4 regions of the Streptomyces sp. NPDC102402 genome follow, and region 3 is predicted to be linked to each of the others. Evidence: riboswitches for the same ligand, from Rfam matches in the RefSeq annotation. Region 3 holds a riboswitch; each other region holds the start of a gene.
The links. A riboswitch is a leader RNA that binds a small molecule or an ion and turns the genes downstream of it on or off. The one in region 3 is predicted to bind thiamine pyrophosphate.
Positions count from the first base shown of each region.

Region 1: linked by a shared signal. The riboswitch ahead of ACIRJR_RS11970 (purine-cytosine permease family protein) and the one ahead of thiC (phosphomethylpyrimidine synthase ThiC) in region 3 are both predicted to bind thiamine pyrophosphate.
Region 2: linked by a shared signal. The riboswitch ahead of ACIRJR_RS26560 (thiamine ABC transporter substrate binding subunit) and the one ahead of thiC (phosphomethylpyrimidine synthase ThiC) in region 3 are both predicted to bind thiamine pyrophosphate.
Region 4: linked by a shared signal. The riboswitch ahead of thiO (glycine oxidase ThiO) and the one ahead of thiC (phosphomethylpyrimidine synthase ThiC) in region 3 are both predicted to bind thiamine pyrophosphate.

Region 1 covers NZ_JBIWKR010000003.1:548,219-555,332, reverse strand. Annotated here, with positions in the region: gene ispG (flavodoxin-dependent (E)-4-hydroxy-3-methylbut-2-enyl-diphosphate synthase) at 265-1,434, shown strand; gene ACIRJR_RS11970 (purine-cytosine permease family protein) at 1,646-3,061, opposite strand; TPP riboswitch at 3,051-3,144, opposite strand; gene ACIRJR_RS11965 (hypothetical protein) at 3,480-3,974, shown strand; gene ACIRJR_RS11960 (hypothetical protein) at 4,012-6,312, shown strand; gene ACIRJR_RS11955 (hypothetical protein) at 6,376-6,936, shown strand.
Region 2 covers NZ_JBIWKR010000010.1:154,479-161,592, reverse strand. Annotated here, with positions in the region: gene ACIRJR_RS26570 (ABC transporter ATP-binding protein) at 1-958, opposite strand, end outside; gene ACIRJR_RS26565 (ABC transporter permease) at 961-2,574, opposite strand; gene ACIRJR_RS26560 (thiamine ABC transporter substrate binding subunit) at 2,622-3,716, opposite strand; TPP riboswitch at 3,788-3,904, opposite strand; gene rlmN (23S rRNA (adenine(2503)-C(2))-methyltransferase RlmN) at 3,981-5,087, opposite strand; gene ACIRJR_RS26550 (phosphatidate cytidylyltransferase) at 5,365-6,450, opposite strand; gene frr (ribosome recycling factor) at 6,450-7,007, opposite strand.
Region 3 covers NZ_JBIWKR010000001.1:553,843-560,956, reverse strand. Annotated here, with positions in the region: gene ACIRJR_RS02275 (SsgA family sporulation/cell division regulator) at 1-146, shown strand, start outside; gene ACIRJR_RS02270 (YibE/F family protein) at 210-1,565, opposite strand; TPP riboswitch at 1,637-1,770, shown strand; gene thiC (phosphomethylpyrimidine synthase ThiC) at 1,763-3,565, shown strand; gene ACIRJR_RS02260 (hypothetical protein) at 3,671-4,495, opposite strand; gene ACIRJR_RS02255 (metallophosphoesterase) at 4,675-5,748, opposite strand; gene ACIRJR_RS02250 (LacI family DNA-binding transcriptional regulator) at 5,908-7,020, opposite strand.
Region 4 covers NZ_JBIWKR010000003.1:925,041-932,154, reverse strand. Annotated here, with positions in the region: gene ACIRJR_RS13765 (NAD(P)/FAD-dependent oxidoreductase) at 1-926, opposite strand, end outside; gene ACIRJR_RS13760 (hypothetical protein) at 955-1,296, opposite strand; TPP riboswitch at 1,348-1,460, shown strand; gene thiO (glycine oxidase ThiO) at 1,458-2,678, shown strand; gene thiS (sulfur carrier protein ThiS) at 2,675-2,905, shown strand; gene ACIRJR_RS13745 (thiazole synthase) at 2,908-3,702, shown strand; gene pknB (Stk1 family PASTA domain-containing Ser/Thr kinase) at 3,827-5,752, shown strand; gene ACIRJR_RS13735 (deoxyribonuclease IV) at 5,851-6,708, shown strand; gene ACIRJR_RS13730 (DUF4396 domain-containing protein) at 6,789-7,114, shown strand, end outside.

The DNA of each region.
Region 1 (7,114 bases), on a different contig from region 3:
GATGGAGGCCCTGGCCTCCCCCTCCGCACGGCGGACGGGGCAGGAGGCCACCGCCTCCCTCCCCGTCGGCTGACGCCGGGCGGGCCGACGGGCGACCGGCGCCCACCCGCACGGTGACGACCGCGCGGCACGCCCGTGCACCGGCTGCCCGCGAGGTGCTCCCGCCGCCGCGCACTCCTCCAGCACGTCCACAGCCCTCGACGACGCACAGCCATCAGCCACAGCCCGGCCCACCCGGACCGGCCGACCGTTTGGGGACCTGTCATGCCTGTCGCTCTCGGAGTTCCGACGGTGCCGCCGAGGCCGGCCCTGCGACGCACCACCCGCCAGATCCACGTGGGGACCGTACCCGTGGGCGGCGACGCCCCGGTATCGGTCCAGTCCATGACCACGACCCGCACGTCCGACATCGGCGCGACCCTCCAGCAGATCGCCGAACTCACCGCTTCCGGCTGCCAGATCGTCCGGGTCGCCTGCCCCACCCAGGACGACGCCGACGCCCTGTCGACCATCGCGCGCAAGTCGCAGATCCCGGTGATAGCGGACATCCACTTCCAGCCGAAGTACGTGTTCGCCGCCATCGAGGCCGGGTGCGCGGCCGTGCGCGTCAATCCGGGCAACATCAAGCAGTTCGACGACAAGGTCCGCGAGATCGCGCGGGCCGCCAAGGACCACGGGACGCCGGTGCGCATCGGGGTCAACGCGGGATCGCTCGACCGCCGTCTGCTGAAGAAGTACGGCAGGGCCACTCCGGAGGCGCTGGTCGAGAGCGCGTTGTGGGAGGCGTCGCTGTTCGAGGAGCACGACTTCCGGGACATCAAGATCTCCGTGAAGCACAACGACCCCGTCGTCATGGTCGAGGCGTACAAGCAGCTCGCCGCTCAGTGCGACTACCCGCTGCACCTCGGAGTGACGGAGGCCGGCCCGGCCTTCCAGGGCACCATCAAGTCGGCTGTCGCGTTCGGCGCGCTGCTGTCCCAGGGCATCGGCGACACCATCCGCGTCTCCCTGAGCGCGCCGCCCGCCGAGGAGGTCAAGGTGGGCCTCCAGATCCTGGAGGCCCTGAACCTCAAGCAGCGCGGCCTGGAGATCGTGTCCTGCCCGTCCTGCGGGCGCGCCCAGGTCGACGTCTACAAGCTGGCCGACGAGGTCACGGCCGGGCTGGAGGGCATGGACATCCCGCTGCGCGTGGCCGTCATGGGGTGTGTGGTGAACGGCCCCGGGGAAGCCAGGGAAGCTGATCTCGGTGTCGCGTCCGGCAACGGCAAGGGGCAGATCTTCGTCAAGGGCGAGATCGTCCGGACCGTACCCGAGTCGAAGATCGTCGAGACGCTCATCGAGGAGGCGTTCAAGCTCGCCGAGCTGATGCGGCAGGACGAGGACGACGGCTCCGCCGGGACCGCCCCCTCCGCCGGGCACGAGAGCGCCGAGTGATCACGCCGCGGACCGGTCTGCCCCGCCGAGGCGGTCTTCCACGAGGACGGCGTCCCCGGAGACCGGACGGACCACCACAGGGCGGACGCCGGGTTCCTCGACGGTCCGGGATCTCCCGGGGGCGGCGCCGAAGGCCTCGGCCCGGTCGGGCCCGACCACCCGCTCATCGCCGTACGGCCGGTCCGCGCCGCGCGATCCGGTGACCCGTCCGTCAGGAGCGCAGGCGCAGCCGCAGCGGGGCGTAGAGCACCAGGGCCACGATGAACGCCACGCCGTAGGCGAGGTCCGCCCCATGAAGGGCCTTCGCCGCCGGCCCGACGTACAGGCCGGTGCTCATGAACGGCACCGCCGCGGCGAAGGCCGCCCCGAAGGCGGTGAGCGCCGGCCACCACGGCCGGCCGACGGCGCTCTCGGCCGCGAGGTCGACCGGTGCGCCGCCGCGGGCCCTGGCGCGCACCACCCAGTCGACGGCCACGATCGCGACGAAGCCGGGGATCCAGTAACCGACCAGGAGCAGGACGTTCTGGAAGCGCGCCGTCGTGTCGGCGGCGTGCATCCACAGCACGAGCGGGAATCCGAGCACGGCGGCGAGCGCGGCGGCGACGGGGCGCGGCACGCGCACCCCCATCGCCTGCAGCGCCAGCGACCCGCTGTAGTCGTTCATGGCGTTGCTGCACAGCGCGGCGAGCGCCACGGCGAGCAGACCGAAGGCCCCGAGCGCTCCCCCGCCCAGCAGGGTGTCGATCCCGCGTGCGGTCTGGTCGGTGAAGACGGACGCGCCCCACAGGCCGAGCGTCTGGACCGCCACGAAGGAGACGCTGATGCCCAGCAGCGTGCACCAGAACATGCGCGTCCGCGAGGTGGTGGGCGGGAGATACCGGCTGAAGTCACTCGCGTAGGGGGCCCACGACAGCGCCAGGCTCAGGGCGATCGTGCACGTCAGGACGAACGCGCCCGCCCGGTCGCCTCCGTGCACGGTGCCGGAGGCGGCGGGGTGGACGCCGTCCAGCAGCTTCACGGAGAGCACGGCGAAGGCGGCGGCGAGGGCGAACGTCATCACGGTCTGCAACCGGTGGATCGCCTCGTACCCCAGTACGCCGAGCGCACCCTGGGCGGCCATCATGACCAGTACGCCCAGCCAGAAGGGCCAGCCGAACAGCTGGGCCAGCGCGTCCCCGCCGAACAGGCCGATCAGCGCGTCCCAGGCGATCGAGGACAGCCACTGCAGCGCGCCGGGCAGCACGACGCCCCGGCCGAACGCCAGCCGCGCGAGGGACATCTGGCCGACTCCGGTCCGGCTTCCCCAGGTGCCGAGGTACGCGGTGGGCACCGCCCCCACGAGCGTGCCGAGCACGACGGCGACGAGCGCCGTGGCGAAGTCCAGGCCGAGGGCGATGCCCACGGTGCCGGTGAAGACACCGGTCATGGTCAGGTTGGGGGCGAACCAGACGGTGAACAGCCGGCCGGGGCCGCCGTAGCGCCGGTCCTCGGGGACGGGGGCTGTCCCGTGCGTCTCGACCCGGAGGTCGCCGGGGGCCGCGGGCATGCGGCCTTCGAAGGCGGAACCCGGGTCCGGGGCCGCCCGCTTCCCGATCGCACGGTCTTCCTGGGCGTACGGCAACGGCATGAGACATCCCTCCGCCAGTGCTAACTGGTTCAGGTTCGACGGGTGTGTTCTCAGCCCCCTGCGGGGCACCCCGTGTCCGGTTCGGCGGCCAGGATAGCCGGGCGGCCGTCCGGGCCCGGCCGGAGGGGCCGATCGGCACGGGAGCCGGAACGGCGCGCCGGGATGGTTCCGCGCGGATCGGATGTCGATCGGGTCACGCTCGTCGCGCGGGTCGCAGGCAGACAGACCGGCCTCGTCCGGATGAAACAGGCATTCGGTCCGCGTCACTCCCGGCAGCCTCCACGGGATGCACACAACCGCTGCTCGAGGATCCGGACTCACCCCATGTGAACGTCTGGGCGAGTTGCTAGCTTGGCCTGAAACCGAGGCACCCGCCGGGTGCGAAGCGGCGGGACCGGTACGCGGGGAAGGGTCACCCATGGCATGGGACGAGTGGGAGCAGCTGAAGGCGGAGGCCGCCGGCCGGCAGTCGACCGGAATGCAGTTGAACCAACTCGACCCCGGCGGCGGGGGCTCCATGGCTCTGCCGGGGCAGACGGGCGACCTCAAGGTGGACCAGGGCGACCTGGCGAAGATCGGCAGCCAGGCGCACAGCCTCTACGACAACCTCTGGAACAAGGCCCGTGTGGCCGTTCCCAGCAGTGACAAGGCCGCCGGCGACCTGAGCGGCCAGGGCTTCGCGCTGGGCGGCGGGCTCAAGCACGTGTCGAACCGGTGGGAGGAGCAACTGAAGTCGCTCATGGACGCGTGCGCCCACATCTCCAACCACATGCAGGTCACCAAGAAGGTGCACGCCGGTGACGAGCACTACATCCAGCGGCAGGTGAGCAGCATCGAGACCCTGGACGCCGGATTCGACGAGCGGGCCGGCGAGCCGGGCAGGAAGAACCCGGCGTACGAGCCCAAGAAGTAGCGGCGCGAACACAGACGTACAGGAGAAACGACACCTCATGGATCTCGACGCGCTGCGCTTCGCCAACTTCACGACGCTCGACGAGGCCGTCTCCGACTGGGGCCTGCTCGTACGCCACCTCGTGGAGCTGAGGAAACAGGCCGAGGACGGACTGCACAAGGCCGCCAACACCGGGAACTGGGCCGGCATGAACGCCCAGGTCACCAAGGAGTTCGTCGGCAAGACCGCCGGCGAGTTCGGCGACGCCCACACACAGGCCAACACGATTCACAAGATCCTCGGTGACACCCGGGACGAGCTCCGGCAGTACAAGAAGGATCTCGAGGCCGCCATCACCCGGGGGCAGAAGAAGAATCTGACCGTCACCAGCACGGGCGGCGGCGGTTTCACCGTCACCATGAACATCCACCCGGACCGGGCGGCGAAGGGCACGTCCGTTCCCGAGCACAGCGAGAGTGACGTCACCGCGCTGCGCGACGAGGTGCAGGCGATCCTCCAGAAGGCCTCGGAGAGCGACGATTCGGCGAGCAAGGTCCTGACCGCGATAGCCGACCAGGCCAAGATGGGTTTCTCGGACGCCGACTACAAGGACCGCGACTCCGCGGCGGAGGCGGTCCAGGCCGCGGAGGACCTCGCCAAGATCGCGGCGAAGAGTCCCGAGGACCTCACACCCGCCGATTTCGACAAGATCAACGGCGGTCTGGAGAAGTACAAGGACGACCCGCTGTTCGCCGAGCGGTTCGCCACGCAGCTCGGCCCCGAGAAGACCCTCGCGTTCTGGCAGGGCGTCAACGACCCGGCCGTGAACCCGAACGTGGGCCGCGAACGGCTCGACAAGCTCGACGACCTCCAGCGCAATCTGGGTCTGACGCTCGCCACCGCCACGCAGAGCGACTCGGCCGACATGACGAGCTGGAAGGGCAACATGGTCAGGCTCGGCGACCAGCCCATCGGCCGGGACGGCAGCGGCCCCATGGGCTTCCAGGTCATGAGCAACCTGATGCGGACCGGCGACTACGACGACCAGTTCCTCAAGAGCTACGGCACCAAGCTCATGGAGACGGAACGCAAACTCACCGGCAACGGCGAGCACGCCAACATGGCGTGGCAGCACATGGGCATGGACCCGTGGCTCAACCGGATCGGTGACGACAGCGGCGACGACCCGCTGACCGGTTACCTCAAGGGCCTGTCCAACAGTCCGGACGCGGCGACCGACTTCTTCAACGAGGGGTACGTCTCCAAGGAGGAGTCCCCCTTCGAGCGCGACACGGACGACAACGGCAAGAAGGGGAAGGTCCCGCTCTCCACCTTCGAGTACCTGTTCGAGGAGCGGGAGTGGCCGCAGGAGAGCAACCTCAAGGGCGACGACGACAACACCGGCCGCAACAACCTCGCCCTCGCCCTGGAGGCCGCCACGACCGGGCACCCGGCGGGCGAGTTGCCGACCGCGGACACCCCGGCCCACAACGACGGGCAGACCAAGCTCTTCGAGTCCATCGTGTCCTCCGTCTCGGACGACAACGAACGGCTCACGAAGCACGGTTACATGTCCGACAGCATCGGGCAGATCACCTCGGAGTACCTGCCGGACATCAACCGGGCGATGACCGACGACCAGGACGAGGACACGAACAGGCTGTTCCCCGTCGCAGGCAGCTCCGCCACGCTCAACCACCGTGACGTGAACGCCCTGCTGGTGACCGTCGGACAGAATCCCGAGGGGTACGCGGCCGTGGAGGTGGCCAACAAGTCGTACATGGCGAACCTCATGGACTACCACATGAACCCGGACCTGCCGGCCGACGCCCGGTACTCGAACGACACGCAGTTCGCCGTCGAGCAGGTCGCGCACGGATCGGGCGAGGTGTCCGGCACGCTGGCCATCGGCCGCCAGGAGGCGGTCGCCGGGCCCGCAGAGGAGTCCGACAAGAAGTTCGACCAGTCCGTGGGCCAGTGGAAGAACGCCATCTCCGGAGGCATCGGCACGGGTATCGGCGTCGGCACGTCGTTCATCGCCAGCCCCATCGGGGGCGCGGTGGCCGGCGGCGTGGCGGACACGGCGAGCAGCATGGTCCTGGAGGCCCTCTTCAAGGACGCCGAGGGGCACGCCAAGGACGACGCGGGCGGCGTCATGGGCGAGAAGTGGGAGAGCGGCCTCGACCAGAACGCGGGGTACACCGAGGCGGCCGTGGAGAACGCGGCGAAGGCGCACCACCGTGACGACCTGATGGACGACAGCATCGACGAGAAGGCCCGCGCGGCCGCCCAGGAGGGATTCCGGGCCGCGGGCACGAACACCGACTTCATGTCCCCGCACCTGAAGACGGACATCTGATCGCATGTCCGGGTGCGGCGTCCGCCGCGTCCTCCCCGCCCCAACCCCGAAAGGCTTCTCGCGTTGTCTGTCCGTGGAACTCTCCGGCGCCACCGGTTCATCGGCGCGGTCGTCTCCCTGTCGGCCTCCGTCGCCCTCGCCTCCACCCTGTCGGCGTGCTCAGGCGACGACCCGCCCGAGAAGGCGTACACCGTGCCCACGTCGCTGTGCGGGATCCCCGTGGACCCCGCACTGGTGAAGGCCGCGCTGCCCGGAGGCGACTCCATCTCCACGGCCGCCTCGAAGCCGAACGGCGGAACGACCCGCTGCAGCGTGTCCGTGGACGGCAAGGCTGCCCTGAGTCTCACCCAGGCATGGTGGAGTGAGGGGCAGACCACGGCGACGGTCTCAGAAGGATACGCGGACACGGACGACGGAACGCTGTCGGACGACGGCCGATTCGTCCACACCGGGAAGGCCGCCGTCGGCAAGACCGCCTCTTCCTGCACGTCGTCGGACCAGCCGGAACAGGACCTCTACGCGGTGGTCCAGGTCCTCGACTCCGGCGTCGACGACGAGGCAGCCATGAAGAGCCTGATCACCGACTACACCAAGGCGGTCGAGCGGTCGGCGGCCTGTCGGTGACCTTGCCTCGCGGCGAGGACCGGCTCCCCGGAGCGCGCGGAACGCCCGTCCGGCTCCCCCGGGGCCCCGGAGACCGGACCCCGGCCCCGGGTCCCCGTCCCGCGGTCCTCACCCATCAGGCATGACGGAGGCTGTGCGCCGTCGGCTTGACCCTCACGTCGCGTGAGGCTGGAGTGTG
Region 2 (7,114 bases), on a different contig from region 3:
CCGGGGTCTCCCGCAGGCCGCACTCCGCCTCCAGTGCCGGGCCGTCCTCCGGGTGCAGGAGGACGGTGACGTGGTGCCCGCGGAAGGTGCGTACGCCGACCGTGCAGCGCAGGCCGCCCTTCGGGCCGCCGATCCGGACACCGCCCGGCCGGACGAGCAGCTCGCACTCACCCTGGGAGGAGCCGTCGGGCACCAGTACCTCGCCCCAGGCGGTGTCGGCGGTCGTGCCGGTGACCGTGGCGTCCACCAGGTTGTCGAAACCGAGGAAGCGCGCGACGAACGCCGACGCCGGATGCCGCCAGACCTCCAGCGGGGTGCCGGCCTGGGCGATCCGTCCGTCCCGCATGACCACGACCCGGTCGGCGAGCGCGAAGGCCTCGCCCTGGTCATGGGTGACGGCGAGGACCGTGGTGCCCAGCCTGCCGAAGAGGGTACGGAGCTCGACGACGAGCCGTTCCCGCAGGCTCCGGTCCAGCTGACCCAGCGGTTCGTCCAGCATCAGCAACTTCGGACGCGGGGCCAGGGCCCGTGCGAGGGCCACCCGCTGCTGCTCGCCGCCGGACAGCGCGGCGACGGCCCGCCGTCCGGCTCCGGGCAGGCCGACCAGGTCCAGCAGCTCATCGGCCCGGCGGTCGCGCTCGGCCCGGGTGACGCCGTGCATCCGCAGGCCGAAGCCGACGTTGGCGCCGACGTCACGGTGCGGGAACAGCTGGTGGTCCTGGAACATCAGCCCGAGACCGCGCCGGTGCACGGGCAGCGGCGCCTGGTCCTCACCGTCCAGCAGCACCCGCCCGCCGTCCAGGGGCTGCAGCCCGGCCACCGCCCGCAGCAGCGTCGACTTGCCGCTGCCACTCGGCCCCAGCACACAGACGATCTCGTGGTCCGCGACCACCAGGTCCACCGCGTCCAGGGCGGTGCGCTTCCCGAAGCGGACCGTGGCGGACTCCACTGCCAGCATCTCTAGAACTCCCCGGATCGGTCGGTGCGGATACGTTCGAGCAGGAGCAGCGACACCGCGCAGACGAGCATCAGAATCGTGCTCAGGGCCATCGCCTGGCCGTAGTTGAGCTCTCCGGAACGCCCCAGCAGCCTGGCCACCGCGACCGGCAGGGTGGGGTTGTCGGGACGCGCGATGAACACGGTCGCTCCGAACTCACCGAGCGACACGGCGAAGGCGAAGCCCGCGGCGACCATGACGGCCCGCCGGACCAGCGGCAGGTCCACCTCGCGCCAGGCCCGCAGCGGCGAGGCGCCGAGCACCGCCGCGGCCTCCCTCAGCCGGTCGTCCACGGCACGCAGCACCGGCAGCATCGTCCGTACGACGAAGGGCACGCCCACCAGAGCCTGGGCGAGCGGGACGAGGATCCAGGACGTCCGCAGGTCGAGCGGCGGCTCGTCGAGCGTGATGAGGAAGCCGAAGCCGACGGTGACGGCTGAGACACCGAGCGGCAGCATCAGAAGCGCGTCGAAGCCCCGGACCAGCCGGCCCGCCCGACGGGTCAGGGCGGCGGCGGCGAGGCCACCGATCACGAGGGCGATGAGGGTCGCGGCCAGCGCGTACCGCAGGGAGTTCCCGATCGCGTCGAGCGGCGGCACCAGGAAGGTGGAGCCGTTGGCGTCGGCGGACTGCAGGGCGCGGTAGAAGGCGAACCCGTAGCCGCCGGAGGTGTCGAAGGAACGCTCCACCAGCACGCCGAGCGGCAGCAGGACGAGCAGGAGCACGGTCAGCAGGACGCCGCCGAGCAGCGCACGCTGTCCGGCCCCGCGCGGCGGCCGGGAGGTCTGCGCCGGATCGACCAGCCGCAGTGCGGTCTCCCTGCGCCGTACGGTCCACGCGTGCACGGCGAGGATCCCGCCGACCGCCGCGAACTGCACCAGGGTCAGCACGGCGGCCGTCGGCAGGTCCAGCAGCTGCGCGGTCTGCCGGTAGATCTCCACCTCAAGCGTGGAATAGGCCGGGCCGCCGAGGATCTGGACGACTCCGAAGGAGGTGAAGGTGAAGAGGAAGACCATCAGGGCGGCGGCTGCCACCGCCGGGCCCAGCGCGGGCAGGGTCACCCGCCGCCATGCCGCGAACCGTCCCGCCCCGAGGACCCGTGCGGCCTCCTCCTGGCGGGGGTCGAGCTGCGCCCACAGGCCGCCCACGGTCCGTACGACGACGGCGTAGTTGAAGAAGACATGGGCGAGCAGGATCGCCCACACGGTGGTGTCGAGCCTGACCCCCCACAAGTCGTCGAGGAAACCGCCGCGCCCCAGCAGGGCGAGGAACGCCGTGCCCACCACGACGGTGGGCAGCACGAACGGCACGGTCACCACGGCCCGCAGCAGCTGCTTGCCGGGGAAGTCGAAGCGGGCGAAGACGTAGGCGCCGGGCAGCGCGATCAGCAGGGTGAGCACGGTGGAGGCGAGAGCCTGCCAGGTCGTGAACCAGAGGACGTCCAGGATGTCGGGCCGGCTCAGCACCGTACCGATCCGGCCGAACTGCCAGTCACCCTCCGCCTTCAGGCCCCTCCCGACGATCGCGGCGACGGGATAGGCGAAGAGCAGCCCGAAGAACGCGACGGGCACGGCCATCAGGCCGAGCCGCACCGCGTTCCCCCTCCACGCGGTACGCGCGCGGGCTACTTCACGACGAGCGAGGACCATGACTGGACCCACTGCTCACGGTTCTTGGCGATCTTCTCCGGGGCCACCGTCGTCGGCTCGTCCACGGTCGCGCCGAACTTCGTGAAGAGCTCCGGCAGCTTCGCGTCCTTCACCACCGGGTTCACGAACATGTTCAGCGGCATGTCCTCCTGGAACCGCTTGCTGATCAGGAAGTCCAGCAGCGCCTTGCCGCCCGCCTCGTTCTTCGCGCCGTCCAGCAGGCCGGCGAACTCGGTCTGGCGGAAGCAGGTGCCGGTGGCGACTCCTGTCGGGGCCTCGGTGGGCTTCGGATCGGCGTACAGCACCTCGACGGGCGGGCTGGAGGCGTACGAGACGACGAGCGGACGGTCGGCCTTGGTCTTCCTGCCGCCGGCCGAGCCGGAGAACTCCTCGTTGTAGGCCTGCTCCCAGCCGTCGACGGTCTTGACGCCGTTGTCCTTCAGCTTCTTCCAGTAGTCCTGGTAGCCGGTCTCGCCGTAGGTGGCGACGGTGCCGAGCAGGAAGCCGAGGCCGGGCGAGGAGGTCGCGGCGTTCTCGGTGACGAGGAGGTTCCTGTACGCGGGCTTCAGCAGGTCGTCGAAGGACTTCGGCGGGGCGAGCTTCCTGTCGGCGAAGTACTTCTTGTCGTAGTTGACACAGATGTCGCCGGTGTCGACGGGCGTGACCCGGTGCCGGTCCGCGTCGAGCTGGGCGTCGGCCGCGACACGGCCGAGGCCCTTCGCCTCGTACGGCGTGAACAGGCCGGCGTCCAGGGCGCGGGAGAGCAGGGTGTTGTCGACGCCGAAGAACACGTCGCCACGGGGGGATCCCTTGGTCAGGATCTCCTGGTTGAGCGCGGCTCCGGCGTCCCCGCTCTTGAGCACCTTGACCTTGTAGCCGGTCTCCTTCGTGAACTCCTTCAGCACGGCGTCCGAGGCGTTGAACGAGTCGTGGCTGACCAGCGTGACGGTCTTGGAGCCGGCCCCCGTGTCGCCGGAGGCCTTGTCGTCGGAGCCGCCGCAGCCCGCGAGCACGGTGACGCCGAGCGCGGCGGCGAGCGCCGTCGCGGCGTACTTCGTGGTGGTGTTCATCTGATTCCTCCTGGAGGTGACCAGGAAGAGACGCGGCCCTGCCCGCTCGGCGAGCGGGCAGGGCGCAACAGCTTGAGTAAGGTCCGAACTTCCTACCCGGAATGACCCGGGCGAGGTTCAGAGGGTCTGCGGCCGACCTGTCCTCGGTGCCGCACTCTCAGCGCTGTGGCGCTCCCCTGTCGGAATATGCAGTTGATTTCCTGGCCAGGCTACACCGGCCGGATCATGCCCGACCGGCCGGATAGCGCCGGTCCCGGAACCCCCTCAGCGCTCGGAGGCCGCCAGCTGCCCGCAGGCGCCGTCGATCTCCTGGCCACGGGTGTCCCGGACGGTGACCGGCACGCCGTGGGCTGCGATCGCCTCGACGAACGCCTTCTCGTCCTCGGGCCGCGAGGCGGTCCACTTGGAGCCCGGGGTCGGGTTCAGCGGGATGAGGTTGACGTGTACCCGCTTGCCCTTGAGCAGCCGGCCGAGCCTGTCGCCCCGCCACGCCTGGTCGTTGATGTCCCGGATCAGCGCGTACTCGATGGAGATGCGGCGGCCCGACTTCTCCGCATACTCCCAGGCGGCGTCCAGGACCTCACGGACCTTCCAGCGGGTGTTCACGGGGACGAGGGTGTCGCGCAGCTCGTCGTCCGGAGCGTGCAGCGAGACGGCGAGGCGGCACTTGAAGCCCTCGTCGGCGAAGCGCAGCATCGCCGGCACCAGGCCCACCGTGGACACGGTGATCCCACGCTGGGAGAGCCCCAGGCCGTCAGGCTCCGGGTCCGTCAGCCGACGGATCGCCCCGACGACGCGCTTGTAGTTGGCCAGCGGCTCGCCCATGCCCATGAAGACGATGTTGGAGAGCCGCGCCGGCCCGCCCGGGACCTCGCCGTCGCGCAGGGCCCGCATGCCGTCCACGATCTGGTGCACGATCTCGGCGGTCGACAGGTTCCGGTCGAGACCCGCCTGCCCGGTCGCGCAGAAGGGGCAGTTCATCCCGCAGCCCGCCTGCGAGGAGATGCACATGGTGACCCGGTCCGGATACCGCATGAGCACGGACTCGACGAGCGTGCCGTCGTGCAGCTTCCAGAGCGTCTTGCGGGTGGTGTCGTCGTCACAGCTGATGTGGCGCATGACCGACATCAGATCCGGGAACATCGCCTCGGCGAGCTTGTCGCGCGACGCGGCCGGGATGTTGGTCCACTCCGCCGGGTCGTGCGCGTACCGCGTGAAGTAGTGCTGCGACAGCTGCTTGGCGCGGAAGGGCTTCTCGCCGGTCGCGGCGACTGCTTCCTTGCGCTCGTCGGGGGTGAGGTCGGCGAGGTGCCGCGGCGGCCGCTTGGCTCCACGGGGCGCGACGAAAGTGAGTTCTCCGGGCTTAGGCATGGTTCCTCCAGTGTTACAGACACGCAGAGGTAGTAGGGACCGCGAGCGGCTCAGGAGAGGCGAGGGGCCCCGGACCCGGCTGCCGCCGGTCGCCCGACGGTGGCGTCGTGGCCCCTTCCGGGGCCCTTCGCCAGGCCCGGGGACGGCCCGGGCAGCGCGCGGACCGTGACCGATCGCACGCGCCGGCGTGGGAGCGCGCCGGCCGTGGGAACGCACGAAGGGCCCGCCGTGGACGGCGGGCCCTTCGTGACAGCGCGGTACGGAGCCGAGGGCCGGGTCAGCCCGATCCGACGAACAGCACCAGCAGCAGCCACACGACCGGCGCGCTCGGCAGGAGCGAGTCGAGCCGGTCCATGATGCCGCCGTGACCGGGCAGCAGCGTGCCCATGTCCTTGATGCCCAGATCCCTTTTGATCATGGACTCGCCCAGGTCGCCCAGCGTGGCGCTGACGGCGACCGCGAGGCCCATCAGCAGGCCCTGCCACCAGCTCCCGCCGTCGATCAGGAACTCCATGCACAGGGCGCCGGCCACCATGGCGAAGGCGACGGCACCGAACAGACCCTCACGGGTCTTCCCGGGGCTGATGCGCGGCGCCAGCTTGTGCGTCCCGAAGCGCCAGCCGACGGCGTACGCGCCGGTGTCGCTGACCACGGTCAGCAGGAGGAACGTCAGCACGCGCCACGCACCGTCGTCCGCGGTGAGCATCATGGAGACGAACGTCGCCAGGAACGGTACGTAGAACACGGCGAAGACACCCGCCGTGACGTCCTTCAGGTACCCCTCGGGCCGCTCCGTCATCCGCCACACGAGCACCGCGAGGGCCGTGAGCGCCATGGCTACCCAGGCGCCCTCCGCCTGCCGCACATAACCGGCGACCACCATCGCGGCGCCGCCGACGGCGAGCGGCACGAGGGGGGCGTTGATGCCCTTGCGCTCCTTGAGGCGGGAGGTGAGTTCCCAGAGACCGACCACCACCGCCAGCACGACCACGCCGACGAAGACGGCCTTCACGACGAAGAGAGAGCCGGCGACGAGAGCACCGAGACCGAGACCGACCCCTATGGCGGCACGCAGGTCACGCCCCGCGCGCTTCTTGTGCGGCGGGGACGGCGGCGGGGTGGACATGGGCTCCTGCGGCTTCTCGTCACGGAACGGGGGGCCGCTGACGCGCGCGGCGTCCCCGTTCCGGTCGTCGCGGTCGTCAGCGTCTCTACCTGCGTCGGGAACGTCCGGCACGATGGGCATGGGCCGAGTCTGCTGGGCGCCGTGCACATCGTATGCAGGACCCGCCGGAGCGGCCCCCATCTCGGGCGTGCTCCAGTAACCGGCTCCCTGCGGGGCGCCCCAGGAAGAGTCGTTCATCAGACTTCGAGCAGCTCGGCTTCCTTGTGCTTGAGCAGCTCGTCCACCTGCGCCACGTACTTCGCGGTGGTGTCGTCGAGCTCCTTCTCCGCGCGACGGACCTCGTCCTCGCCGGACTCCTTGTCCTTGACGAGCTTGTCGAGCGACTCCTTGGCCTTGCGGCGGATGGAGCGGATCGAGATCTTGGAGTCCTCGGCCTTGGTCTTGGCGACCTTGATGTACTCCTTGCGGCGGTCCTGCGTGAGCTCGGGGAACGTCACACGGATGATGTTGCCGTCGTTGCTCGGGTTGACGCCGAGGTCGGAGTCACGGATCGCCTGCTCGATGTTGCGCAGCGCCGTCTTGTCGAACGGGGTCACCACGGCCATGCGCGGCTCGGGGACCGAGAACGAGGCCAGCTGGTTGATCGGGGTCAGCGCGCCGTAGTAGTCGGCGACGATCTTGTTGAACATCGCCGGGTGCGCACGGCCGGTGCGGATCGCGGCGAAGTCCTCTTTCGCGACCACGACGGCCTTCTCCATCTTCTCCTCGGCCTCGAGGAGGATTTCTTCGATCACCACGTGCTCCTGCGTGTCTTGAGCGGACCCGTCATCGTCGGGCCCTGCGGATCCTGCGTCGCGTCCTCACCTGCACGGTGTCCGACCGGCAGGCCGTTGTCCATCTT
Region 3 (7,114 bases):
GGGCCGGCACGGCGCCTCTGGTGGCATTTCTCGACCGGACGGACAAGCTGGTGCCACTGGGGCAGGAGCACACGCTGGGTGACTTCGACGGCAATCTGGAAGAGGCACTGGGTCGCATCCTCGCCAAGGAGCAGAACGCCGGCTGAAGAGGAAGGTCCGGCCGTTCATCGGACACCGGGGGCCCGTGGTGACGCGTCCGGTGTCCCGGCTCACGTCTTGCGGCGTCGGCCCCTCCCGGTCCGTGCGGGTGCAGGAGCCGCGGCTTCCGCGCCGAGCCCCGTGCGGTCCGCGGAGACCACCAGGGCCGCGAGCACCGTCGTCACCGGCACCGAGGCGACCAGCCCGATCGATCCGACCAGCGTCCTGACGATCTCCTCCGCGACCAGTTCGCTGTTGGCCACCGTGCCCACGCTGCTCTGCGCGATCGAGAAGAGCAGCAGCAGAGGGAGCGCCGCGCCCGCATAGGCGAGCACGAGCGTGTTGACGACGGACGCGATGTGGTCGCGCCCGATCCGGATGCCCGCCCGGTAGAGCCCTCGCACGCCCATCGTCGGGTCGGCCTGGTGCAGTTCCCACACCGCCGACGTCTGGGTGACGGTCACGTCGTCGAGGACGCCGAGGGAGCCGATGATCACCCCGGCCAGCAGAAGGCCGCTCATGTCGATGTCCGGATACAGCCCGTGGATGAGGCCGGTGTTGTCGTCCGTGTTGCCGGACAGGCCGGCCCAGCCGATGAACAGGGAGCCCAGCAGCCCGATCAGCAGCAGCGAGATGAGGGTGCCGATCACGGCCACGGAGGTGCGGGCTGTCAGGCCGTGGCAGGTGTAGAGGGCGATCAGCATGATGGCACTGGCCCCGATCACCGCGACGACCAGCGGGTTCGATCCCTGCAGGATCGCCGGGAGGATGAACAGGGTCAGCACGCCGAAGGAGACGGCGAGCGCGATCAGTGCCATCAGTCCGCGAAGCCTGCCCACCACCACCACCGCGAGGGCGAAGATCCCCGCGAGCAGCGCCATCGGGACCGTGCGGTCCACATCGGTCACCGAGTACTGCAGGTCCCGGGGCGCGTCCGGCGCGTAGGCCACGACCACTCCCTGGCCCTCCCGCAGTTGGCGCGGCGCGTCGGGCTGGACGACCTCGACGAACGTACGGCCCTTGTCCTCACCGGTGGTCACTTCGATCGTTGCCTTCTTGCACTCCCCCGACTGCTCGTCGACGGCTTCCCGTCCCGAGGGAGTGGAGGTGTCGCCCGTCGGAGGTACCTGCGAGGCGTTGACATCCGCGCAGTCGACCGCGACGACCTTCGTCACCCGCCCGTCCTGGGTCTGCCGGTCGAAGCCGACACCCGTGCGTTCATGGGCGGGTGCCCCTCCCGGCCAGAACGCCACCAGGCCGACCAGTACCGCTGCGGCGAAGGGGATCACCACGGCGGCGATGACCTTGCGCAGGTGCTTGGACACGGGCGCGGCGGGACCGTGGCTGTGTGTGTGGCCGTGTGCATGACTCTGGGTGCTGCCTGCTGCGGGGCCGTGGGGTTCGGGGGCGCTTCCGGGGGACGTCACCCCGCGATCATCCCAAGAACGAGGGAGGCCCTCTGGCCAGCACGCCAGGCGGGAGGCTAGCGTGGAGACACATTTGCACACGCGGGAGCTCGGAGCACCGGGCTGAGAGGGCGCTGACCTCCGTACATCCGTACGGGACACGCTGCGCCGACCGCCGAACCTGTTACCGGGTAATGCCGGCGTAGGGAGTAGGTCTCATGACCACAGCGGACGCACGCACGCCTGCCTCGACACAGGATGCGCGGAATGCGCAGGATGTGAAGGACGACGAGGCCGGGAAGTCCATCGGCTGGCACAAGGGATACGTCCAGGGTTCACGCCCGGACCTCCGTGTGCCGGTCCGTCAGGTGCACCTCACCAACGGCAAGGACGTGACGCTGTACGACACGTCAGGGCCGTACACCGATCCGGCCACCGACACCGACGTACGGCGCGGCCTCGCCCCGCTCCGGGAGAACTGGATCATCTCCCGTGGGGACACCGAGGAGTACGCGGGCCGTCCCGCGCGCCCCGAGGACGACGGGCTCAAGCACACCTCCCCGCGCGGTGGTCTGCGCAATCTCGACGCGGTGTTCCCCGGCCGCCCCCGTCAGCCACGCCGCAGCCGCGACGGGCAGCCGGTCACGCAGCTCGCGTACGCCCGTCGGGGCGAGATCACCCCGGAGATGGAGTACGTCGCCATCCGGGAGAACGTCGAACCCGCGGTCGTGCGCGAGGAGATCGCCGCCGGCCGGGCGGTCCTGCCGGCCAACGTCAACCACCCGGAGATCGAGCCGATGATCATCGGCAAGCGATTCCTGGTGAAGGTCAACGCCAACATCGGCAACTCCGCCGTCACTTCCTCCATCGAGGAGGAGGTGGACAAGATGACCTGGGCGACCAAGTGGGGCGCCGACACGGTCATGGACCTCTCCACCGGACGCAACATCCACACCACCCGCGAGTGGGTCCTGCGCAACTCCCCCGTGCCCATCGGCACCGTGCCGCTCTACCAGGCCCTCGAGAAGGTCGACGGCCGGGCCGAGGAGCTGACGTGGGAGATCTACAAGGACACGGTCATCGAGCAGGCCGAACAGGGCGTCGACTACATGACCGTGCACGCCGGGGTCCGGCTGCCCTACGTCCCGCTGACGGCCCGCCGCAAGACCGGCATCGTCTCGCGCGGCGGGTCCATCATGGCCGCCTGGTGCCTCGCGCACCACAAGGAGTCGTTCCTGTACGAGCACTTCGAGGACCTCTGCGAGATCCTCGCCGCGTACGACGTGACGTACTCGCTCGGCGACGGTCTGCGCCCCGGCTCCATCGCCGACGCCAACGACGAGGCGCAGTTCGCCGAACTCCGCACGCTCGGCGAGCTCAACACCGTCGCCAAGCGGTTCGGCGTCCAGACGATGATCGAGGGCCCGGGGCATGTCCCGATGCACAAGATCAAGGAGAACATCGACCTCCAGCAGGAGATCTGCGAGGAGGCCCCGTTCTACACGCTGGGCCCGCTGACCACCGACGTCGCCCCCGCTTACGACCACATCACCTCCGGAATCGGTGCGGCGATGATCGCGTGGTGGGGGACGGCGATGCTCTGCTACGTCACGCCCAAGGAACACCTGGGGCTGCCGAACCGCGACGACGTGAAGACCGGCGTCATCACGTACAAGATCGCCGCGCATGCGGCGGACCTCGCCAAGGGGCACCCCGGGGCGCAGGAGTGGGACGACGCCCTGTCCGACGCCCGGTTCGAGTTCCGCTGGGAGGACCAGTTCAACCTGGCGCTCGACCCGGACACCGCACGGGAGTTCCATGACGAGACGCTGCCGGCCGAACCGGCCAAGACCGCGCACTTCTGCTCGATGTGCGGCCCCAAGTTCTGCTCGATGAAGATCTCCCACGACATCCGGCGGGAGCACGGGGACGGGCAGGACGAGATCGAGGCGGGGATGGCCGAGAAGTCCAAGGAGTTCGCTGCGGCGGGCAACAGGGTCTATCTGCCGATCGCCGACTGACGCCTTCTCCTGGGTGGGTGAGGGTGCCGCCCTGACCTGGGCGTCACCCTCACCAGGCCCTGATCGCTCCGGCCCGGCCGTCCCGCTCCGCCCGCCTCCGCCTGGTCACTCCGGCTGGTGCTCCGGGCCGCCGAAGTCCGGACTGGTGAAGTCGGGGCTGGTGAAGGTCGGCCGGGGGCCGGCCGACGGGCCGTCCTCCGGCCCGGAGAAGTCGGGTCTGCTGTAGCCGATCTTCGGGATCCGGTTGGCCGATCGGTGCGGCATCCGCGACGCGGGTCCCGCGGTCGGGTCGGCCAGCGCGTCCCGGAGGAAGGGCAGGATGCCACGTTCCAGGAGGGCGTGGCGCCAGGCCTCCCGGGCGCGCGCGACATCCTCCGGCAGTTCCTCCTCCTCGTCCACGGCGGGCAGCGCGGTGGCGCCGTTGCGCAGGGCCGTGACGAGGAGCCCCACCGCGGCGACCAGGATGGCCGCGGCGGCGACGGCCGCGAAGAACCAGCCGGCGGCGACCATGGTTCCGGCGAAGGCCGGGGCGGGGCTGAGTGCCTTCAGGGGGTACCCGATCAGCAGGAATATCAGGGCGGCCGCACCTGCGAGGACGGGCGCCAGCACGGCGATCACCGCCAGGGTTCCGGCCCCCGTGGGATCGGCCTCGTCCGTGGCCGTCCCGAGGACGGACGCGTGGGCATCCGGGGCCTCCGGCCCGCGCAGCTCGCTGCGGACCTTCACGTAGTGGTCGTACTCGGTGGCGGCCGCCGCGGTGATCAGCAGGGTGGCGTTGAGCGCCATCGTCCGCAGCTGTTCCGTGTTGAGACGGTCGCCGACCCCGTCCAGATCCGGCCGTTCGTGGGCGTGACGCAGCGCGTCGGCAAGGATCCGCTCGTATTCCGGGCGGTCCTCGGCCAGCAGGTGCGGAGCGCTTTTCATGTGCATCCCCCGATGCTCCGTAGTGCCTGACCGGCCGTGCGGGCCGTGCGGTCGGGCGAAACGGAGGAGAGCCTGCTACTGATACGCCGATGGTAGAGCGCCTACGGCGCGGGGTGACAGGGGGTTTCCGGAAATAGGCCCAGCCGTCGACGTGTCAGGTCGTGATGCGTCTTCCCCGGTACTCGTCAGTCATGCAGGGGAAGTTGGACGACCAGCAGCTTTCCGGCCATGGTCACTCCGCCGTCCATGGCGATGGCGAGCCCGTCCGCGTATACGTGCGGGCCGTCCACCACGGTCCGTTGCACGTCCTCGCCGTCCTCCGACCCGACCTCACCGAGCAGGTACGGAATGGGGCTGTGACCGTGGACGACGCGCTGCCCGCCGTACGTCGCCATCAGGTCGCGGACGGCCTGTGCGCCGCCCTCGTCGCGGAAGGCGAAGCGCTTGGTGAGCTTGCGGAAGAGGTCCCAGCACTCGTCGGCGTCGTTCCGCGTCAGAATGGCGTGCACCGTGTCGTTGACGTCCTCGATGGTGGATCCGTAGTCGAGGTAGGCCGTCGTGTCGGAGTGCATCAGCAGGTGCCCGTCCTCCTCGACGACCGCGTCGAGCCGGGCCATCCACTGGAGATGGACGTCCTGGAGCCGCTCCATGTCCGTCTTCTGGCCGCCGTTGAGCAGCCAGGCGGCCTGGAAGGTCGCCGTTCCCGCTCCGGAGTTCACCGGGGTGTCGCCGAACCGCTTCGCGCCGAGCAGGAGCAGTTCGTGGTTGCCCATGAGGGCCTTGCAGTACCCGCCGGCCGCCGCGGCCTCCGCGGAGAGCCGCATGACGAGGTCGATGACGCCGATGCCGTCCGGGCCGCGGTCGGTGAAGTCGCCGAGGAACCACAGCCTGGCGGTGCCGGCCGCCCACCGGCCGTCGGCGTCGACGAGACCCTGCTCGTGAAGTGCGGCCAGGAGCTCGTCCAGGTAGCCGTGGACGTCGCCGACGACGAACAGCGGCCCCCGTCCGGATCCGCCGGAGGACCGGGCCTCGGGCACCGCCTGCACCTGGACGGTGTCGCCCCGCTTGATCACCGGCAGGTCGCGCTCGGTGGGGGTGTACCCCTCCGGCAGCTCGTCGCCCACCGCTGCGTTGCCGGGATGCGGCGGAAGCGGCTCCCTCGGCACCTGGGCATACGGCGGTACGCGGAAGTCACGCAACGTCGCAGTCCGCACTACGGGTTCCTGACCGGCCCCCTGAGTCATCGACCCCTCCACCACCGTCGCGCCTCCGTACACCTGACGGGCCCTGCCTGGTAGAGGTGGTCCGCGGTGTCGTGCGCCCATCATAGGAATGCGGATCGTGCTGTGTGACGCACCAGGGGTGGTGAATCCGTGCGCGCACCTGGTTCATCGGCCGTTTGGTCCGGATTAATCCGATCAGTCCCCGGCGGGTGACCGGGGAGCGCTGACCGTGGTGCGCGGCGGACGCCGCTGGGAGGACGTCCGGACGATGAGTTCCGTCGGTATCACCTGCTCCACCGGTCCGTCGTGCTCGACCCCTTCGATGGCGTCGATGAGGAGCTGGACGACCGCCGTGCCGATTCTGCGGGGCTTGAGCGAGAGCGTCGTGATGGGGGGTTCGGTCGAGGCGTACACCGTGGATTCGCTGCAGCAGACCAGCAGGAGGTCCTCGGGCACCCTCAGGCCGTAGCGGCGGGCGGCGGCGAGCAGATCCGTGCCGTTGGGGTCGAAGAGCCCGTAGACGGCGTCGGGGCGGTCGGGCCTGGCGAGGAGGCGGTCTGCGGCGACGGCACCCGCGCAGGGGTCGTGGGCCGGATAGGACTCGTAGACCGGGTCCTGGCCGACCCGCTCGCACCAGTGGAGGTAGGCGGTGGTGGAGAGGCGGGTGTAGGTGTCGGTGGTGGTGCCGGTCAGCAGCCCGATGCGGCGGGCTCCCGCGGCCGCGAGGTGATCCAGCAGGTCGAGGACGGCCGCCCGGTGGTCGTTGTCGACCCAGGCGGTGACCGGAAGCGTGCCGGCCGGGCGCCCGTCCGAGACGACGGGAAGACCCTGGCGCACGAGTTCGGTGACCACGGGGTCCTGGTCGGAGGGGTCGATGACGACCGTTCCGTCGAGTGCGACGTTCGACCAGACGTCGTGGCGTGAGGTGGCCGGAAGGATCACGAGGGCGTAGCCACGGGCGAGCGCGGCCGACGTGGCGGCTCTCGCCATCTCGGCGAAGTACGCGAACTCGGTGAAGGTGAAAGGTTCATCCCCGTACGTGGTCACGGTCAGGCCGATGAGCCCCGACTTGCCGGTACGGAGGGTTCGGGCCGCCGCGGACGGGCGGTAGCCCAGCCGTTCGGCGACCTCGCGGACATGGCGGCGGGTGGCATCCGGAAGCCTGCCCTTGCCGTTGAGCGCGTCGGACACGGTCGTGATGGAGACCCCGGCCGCCGCGGCCACATCCCGGATCCCCGCCCGTCCCTGTCGGCCGCTGCGCCGGGGCGTCTCTGTCCGGCTCACCTGGTGCTTCCCTGCTGCTGTCATGGCGAGCCGATAGTAGGGCTCCGGTGCCGAGTTGGGCCGGTCGCATATGCCTACGTTGACAGGCACGTTTTTGCATGATCGAGAACGTGTAAAT
Region 4 (7,114 bases), on a different contig from region 3:
GAGGCGACCGCCCGGGGGCCCTGGAGGGCGTTGTCCCAGTGGTGGACCAGCAGCCGTTCCCCGTAGCGGGCGGAGGGGAAGGAGGCGCAGTCGCCCACCGCGTAGACGTCGGGCAGCGAGGTGCGCAGCGAGCTGTCCGCGGTGACCGAGCCGTCCGGGCCGAGCGCGATGCCCGAACCCGCGAGCCACGCCGTGGCGGGCCGCGCTCCGATCCCCACGACCACCGCCCCGGCGGGGACCGTCCGGCCGTCCGACAGGTGGACGGAGCCCTCTTCGACACGTTCCACCCGGGCCCCGGTGAGGAGTTCGGCTCCGCTCTCGGCGTACCAGGCGGCCATCGGAGCGGCCACCTCGGCGGGCATCGTGCCCGCGAGAGGACGGTCGGCGGCCTCGACGACGGTGACCGCGCAGCCGGCCGCCCGGGCGGCCGTGGCGAACTCGGCGCCGATCCACCCCGCGCCGACGACGACCACGTCGTGCCGCCGCTCCAGGACGGGCCGCAGCCGCGCTGCGTCGTCGAGGGTGCGCAGCAGGTGCACACCGGGGACGCCCTCGGTGCCGGGCAGAGCGACGGGCTCCGCCCCGGTGGCGAGGACCAGGACGTCGTAGGCGACGGGCCCCTCGGCCGTGTCGAGCTCGTGCGCCCCGGCCCGCAGGCCGGCCACGTCCAGCCCCAGGCGCAGGGTGATGCCCAGCTCCTCGAAGTCGACGTCGAAGGCGGAGTCCTCGGCCTTGCCGAGCAGGACCGCCTTGGACAGCGGCGGCCTGTCGTACGGCTGGTGCGGTTCGGCGCCGATCAGCGTCACCGGGCCGGTGAAGCCCTGTTCGCGCAGGGCCACGGCCGTCTGCACCCCGGCCATGCCCGCGCCCACGATCACGACTCCGCGCGGGTGTCCCGCAGGCGGATCCTCTGTCTGCTCGCTCACCCGTCCACCCTAATCACCTGACGTGACGTCAGTCGGCGAGTTCCTCGACCACGCTCGTCCCGCTGCCCTCCTGGGACTCCCACTCCCATGTCTCGTCCAGGCGGACGCGGCCGTCAGGGAGGTCGGTGACGGTCGATCCGCAGTGCCCGCAGGAGGTCGTTCCGTCCTGCTTCAGCTGGACGTAGCGGAAGTCCAGGGTGTCCGCGTCCCGCGTCCCGACGAGATGCCCGCGGACGATGTCGCCGCCCGCGTACTCCGCCCAGATCCGGCCCTCCCGCTCGTGGTACGTGAAACGGGTCCGGGTCCCGACCTGGCCGGGGGCCTGGTCGGCGACCGGCGAGAGGACGAGTCCGTCGAGCGAACGGGCCACGGGTACGGCTCCCTTACTGGCATCGGCCGGTGGGGTCTAGGCTGGCCACCGTAAGACACTCGCGGGAGTCCGGACGCACCGGGCTGAGAGGGAGGCTGGCCGGCCTCCGACCGTACGAACCTGATCCGGGTCATGCCGGCGAAGGGAGGGGCTGGACGCCCATGCGCATCTCCGTACAGAGTTCCGACGTCCTGGTCGTCGGGGGCGGCATCATCGGGCTGGTGACCGCCTGGCGGTCCGCACAGCGTGGTCTGAGCACGACGCTGGCCGACCCGGAACCCGGCGGCGGGGCCGCCCGGGTGGCGGCCGGGATGCTCGCCGCCGTCACCGAGCTCCACTACGGGGAGCAGATGCTGCTCGGCCTCAACATGGCGTCCGCGGCGCGCTATCCGGACTTCGTGGCCGAGCTGGAGGAGGCGAGCGGGCAGGAGACCGCCTTCCGGGCCTGCGGCACGCTGTCCGTCGCCCTGGACTCCGACGACCGGGCCCACCTGCGGGAACTGCACGCCCTGCAGCAGCGTTCGGGGCTGCGGTCGGAGTGGCTCACCGGCCGCGAGTGCCGGCGTCTGGAACCGATGCTCGCCCCCGGCGTACGCGGCGGGCTCCGGGTCGACGGCGACCACCAGGTGGATCCCAGGAGGCTCGCCTCGGCCCTGGTCACGGCGTGCGAGCGGTCGGGCGTGCGCTTCCGCCGCGCCTGGGTCGAACGGCTCTCCGTCACGGGCGGCCGTGCTACGGGAGCCGTTCTCGCGGACGGTACGGATCTCGCCGCCGGCCAGGTGGTCCTGGCCGGAGGCAGCCTCAGCGGCCGGCTCGCGGGGATACCCGAGGCGGTCGTCCCGCCCGTACGCCCGGTCAAGGGGCAGGTGCTGCGGCTGACGGTGCCGCCCGCGTACGCCCCCTTCCTCAGCAGGACGGTGCGGGCCGTCGTGCGCGGCAGCCACGTCTACCTGGTGCCGCGCGCCAACGGCGAGCTGGTGGTCGGCGCGACGACCGAGGAGCAGGGCTGGGACACCACCGTCACCGCGGGCGGGGTCTACGAGCTGCTGCGGGACGCCCACGAGCTGGTGCCCGGGATCACCGAGCTGCCGCTGACCGAGACCCGGGCCGGGCTGCGGCCCGCCTCACCGGACAACGCGCCGCTGCTGGGCCCCACCGCGCTGGACGGCCTGCACCTGGCCACCGGCCACCACCGCAACGGGGTGCTGCTGACCCCGGTGACCGGCGACGTGATGGCGCACGTGCTCACCACGGGCGAGCTGCCCGAACTGGGCCGCCCCTTCGCACCGCGCCGCTTCGCGCCGGCGGCCGCCTCCCCGGGGGCCTCGCGGCTCCCGGGCCCCGAAGCCACCACCCCCGCCTCCCAGGAGCAGCCCGCATGACACAGTCCGTGCCGTCCGCCGGCCCCGTGAGGGTCTCCGTCAACGGGGAGCAGCGCGCCGTCCCCGCCGGCACCGCGCTGGGCGCCCTGGTCGGGGAGCTGACCGCGGCTCCCTCCGGGGTCGCCGCCGCGGTCAACGAGGCCGTCGTCCCCCGCGGCCAGTGGTCCGCCACCGCTCTCCGCGACGGCGACCGCGTCGAGATCCTGACCGCCGTCCAGGGAGGCTGACCATGTCCGACGATCTCTTCACGCTCGGCTCCACGACGTTCTCGTCCCGGCTGATCATGGGTACCGGCGGTGCGCCCAGCCTCGACGTGCTGGAGCGCTCGCTGATCGCCTCGGGCACGGAGCTGACGACCGTGGCGATGCGCCGGCTCGACCCGACCGTGCGGGGTTCGGTGCTCTCCGTCCTGGAGCGCCTCTCCATCCGGGTCCTGCCGAACACCGCGGGCTGTTTCACCGCCGGTGAGGCCGTGCTGACCGCCCGGCTGGCCAGGGAGGCGCTGGGCACCGACTGGATCAAGCTGGAGGTGGTGGCCGACGAGCGGACCCTGCTGCCCGATCCGATCGAGCTGCTGGACGCGGCCGAGGTCCTCGTCGACGACGGCTTCACGGTCCTTCCGTACACCAACGACGACCCGGTCCTGGCCCGCAGGCTCCAGGACGTGGGGTGTGCGGCGATCATGCCGCTGGGCTCCCCCATCGGGTCGGGGCTCGGCATCCGCAACCCCCACAACTTCCAGTTGATCGCCGAGCGGGCGGAGGTCCCCGTGATCCTGGACGCCGGTGCCGGGACCGCGTCGGACGCGGCGCTGGCGATGGAGCTGGGCTGTGACGCTGTGATGCTCGCCTCGGCGGTGACCCGGGCACAGGAACCCGAGCTGATGGCGGCGGCGATGCGGCACGCCGTGGACGGCGGGCGCCTCGCGTACCGGGCGGGACGGATCCCGCGCCGCCATTTCGCGGAGGCGTCGTCCCCGGTGGAGGGCCGTGCGGTGCTGGATCCGGAGCGTCCGGCCTTCTGATCCGGCACCGGGGGGCGTCCCCCGGTCACAGCACGTGCATGCCCCTGTCACGGCTCCGCACCGGAAAGTCCCCCGGGGACCGTGACCTCTCCGCGGTGTCCGTGGCAGCTCGTAGACTCGCTCCGTGGACACGACCCTCCAGGACCCCTTGGTCGGGCAGCTGCTCGACGGCCGCTATCGCATCGATGCGCGCATCGCCGTCGGCGGTATGGCCACGGTCTACCGGGCCGTGGACACCCGGCTCGACCGTGTGCTCGCCCTCAAGGTGATGCACCCGGCGCTCGCGACCGACGCCGCGTTCGTCGAGCGCTTCATCCGCGAGGCCAAGTCCGTCGCGCGGCTGGCCCACCCCAATGTGGTGGGTGTCTTCGACCAGGGCGCCCAGGGCGCATACGTCTACCTGGCGATGGAGTACGTCGCCGGGTGCACCCTGCGTGACGTCCTGCGCGAGCGCGGGGCGCTGCAGCCCCGCGCCGCCCTGGACATCCTCGAACCGGTGCTGGCCGCCCTCGGGGCCGCCCACCGCGCGGGCTTCGTCCACCGCGACATGAAGCCGGAGAACGTCCTGATAGGGGACGACGGCCGCGTGAAGGTCGCGGACTTCGGCCTCGTACGAGCCGTGGGGACCGCCACGGACACCACGGGCTCGCTCCTGGGCACGGTCTCGTACCTCGCCCCGGAGCAGATCGAGCAGGGGACGGCCGACACCCGGTCCGACGTCTACGCCTGCGGTGTGGTGCTCTACGAGATGCTGACCGGCGGCAAGCCCCATGCCGGGGACACCGCCGCACAGGTCATCTACCAGCACCTGAACCAGGACGTCCCAGCACCGTCCGGTGCCGTTCCGGGCCTGGCCGGCGGGCTGGACGAGCTGGTGGCCGTCGCCACGGCACGCGATCCCGATCTGCGTCCCGCCGACGCGGTGGCGCTTCTCGCGCGGTCCCGCGAGATACGCGCGGACCTCACCGAGGAGCAGCTCGACGCGGTGCCCCCGCAGGCGATCGCGGAGTCGCGCGACGCCGCCGAGGACCGTACGAGCGTGATCCCCCGGGTGATCCCGGCCGGCCAGGGCACCGCGCACCACACCAGCCGCCTGGAGATGCCGGCCCCGTCGGTGCCCGGGGAGCAGGGGCGCGGACGCCGCCGGTCCTTCTCCGGCCGGGGCCGTCGCGGGATGCTCGCCGTGATCGTGGCCGTCCTGCTGGTGCTGGGGACGGGCGCGGGCGTCTGGTACATCAACTCCGGTCAGTTCACCCGGGTCCCCTCGCTCCTGGGCCAGACCCAGAGCGCGGCCGAGCGGCGGCTCTCGGACGAGGGCCTCGACCTCAAGGGCGTCGACCGTGCCTACAGCGACACGGTGAAGCGAGGCACGGTGATCAGCAGTGATCCCGGCTCCGGTGAGCGGATCCGGGGCAACGACGCGGTGAAGCTGGTGATCTCGCGCGGCCCTGAGATCGTGAAGGTGCCCGATGTCGAGGGCCTCGCCCTCGCGGACGCCCGGCGCGCGCTCAAGGAGACGGGACTCGCGCCCGGGATGGTGACCCGGGAGTTCAGCGAGGAGACCGACCGGGGCAAGGTGGTCCGTACGGATCCGCGTGCCGGCACCGAGCGCCACCCGGACTCGGCGGTCGCCCTGGTCGTGAGCAAGGGCAGCCCCGTCGACGTCCCCGACGTCACGGGCCTCTCCGTCGAGGACGCCAGGACGGCGCTGGACGAGGCGGGCCTCGACGCCGAGGTGCTGACGGAGCGGGTCAACTCCCCCGAGGCGGCGGGCGAGGTCGCCCGGCAGTCGCCCGGCAGCGGTGCCGAGGCCGCCGAGGGCGACACGGTGGAGCTGACGGTCTCCAAGGGGCCGCGCATGCTCCAGGTCCCCGATGTCACGGGGAAGGACGTCGACGAGGCCCGGGGCACCCTGGAGGACGCGGGGTTCGAGGTCAAGGTCGACCGCCCCTTCCTCTCGTTCAGCGACACGGTCGGGAGCCAGTCGGTCGAGGGCGGCGAGACGGCCGCGGAGGGCTCCACGATCACCATCAGGACCAAGGGGCTCTAGGGTCTCTCCGTTCGGATCAGGCCGGATCGCGGAGCGGGGCACGCGAGCCCGGCATGATCCGGACGAGAGGCCCCGGGCACATCGAGGACAGGCGGAACATGCGCAACCCTGTAGGCGGTCACGTTCCCGTGGCCGGTGGACTGGCCAAGACCGGCCTCGGCTACGCACGGGAGCTGGCGGCGGAGACCGTCCAGGTCTTCGTCGCCAATCCGCGCGGCTGGGCGACGCCGTCCGGCAATCCGGCACAGGACGAGCTGTTCCGCTCGCAGTGCGCGGCCGAGTCGGTCCCGGCGTACGTCCATGCCCCGTATCTGATCAACTTCGGCTCGCACACCGAGGCCACGGTCGAGCGGTCGGTCCTGTCGCTGCGCCACTCGCTGCGCCGGGCGAGGGAGATCGGCGCCCTCGGTGTGGTGGTGCACACCGGCTCGGCGACCGGCGGACGCCCGCGCGAGGAGGCCCTCGCCCAGGTGCGTACGCACATGCTTCCGCTGCTGGACGAGCTGACGCGTGACGACGATCCGTACCTGCTGCTGGAGTCGACCGCCGGCCAGGGCTCCTCGCTCTGCTCGCGGACCTGGGACTTCGGCCCGTACTTCGAGGCCCTGGACTCCCACCCCAAGCTGGGGATCTGCCTGGACACCTGCCACATCTACGCGGCGGGGCACGACCTGACGGGCCCCGTCGGGATGCGGCAGACCCTGGATCTGCTGGTGGAGACGGTCGGCGAGGGGCGGTTGAAGCTGATCCACGCCAACGACTCGAAGGATGTGGTGGGGGCTCACAAGGACCGGCACGAGAACATCGGCGCGGGTCACATCGGTGTCGAGCCGTTCCGTGAGCTGTTCTCGCATCCGGCGACCGAAGGCGTGCCGCTGATCATCGAGACACCTGGCGGCAGGGAGGGCCACGCCGCGGACGTGACACGGCTGAAGGGGCTCCGGGACGCCCGCTGAGCCAGGGCACGGAATACCCCCAGGGGGTATCTCGTTCCCGAGGGTGTCAGGTATCCGCGACCGAGCTCCGGGGGCTTCTCATGCAGCACGGCACACAGCAGGAACACCACGGCACGCACGGCGGCGGAGGTTCGTCCTGGGCCATGGCGGCGCGCGCGACCCTGCACTGCCTCACCGGCTGCGCGATCGGCGAGGTCCTCGGCATGGTGATCGGCACCGCGCTCGGCTGGGGAAACGTGCAGACGATGGCGTTGGCGATCGTCCTCGCGTTCTTCTTCGGCTACGCGCTGACCCTGCGCTCCGTACTGGGTGCCGGCGTGGGCCTCCGCGCGGCCGTGCGGATCGCGCTGGCCGCCGACACCGTGTCCATCGCCGTGATGGAGCTCATCGACAACGGGGTGATCGC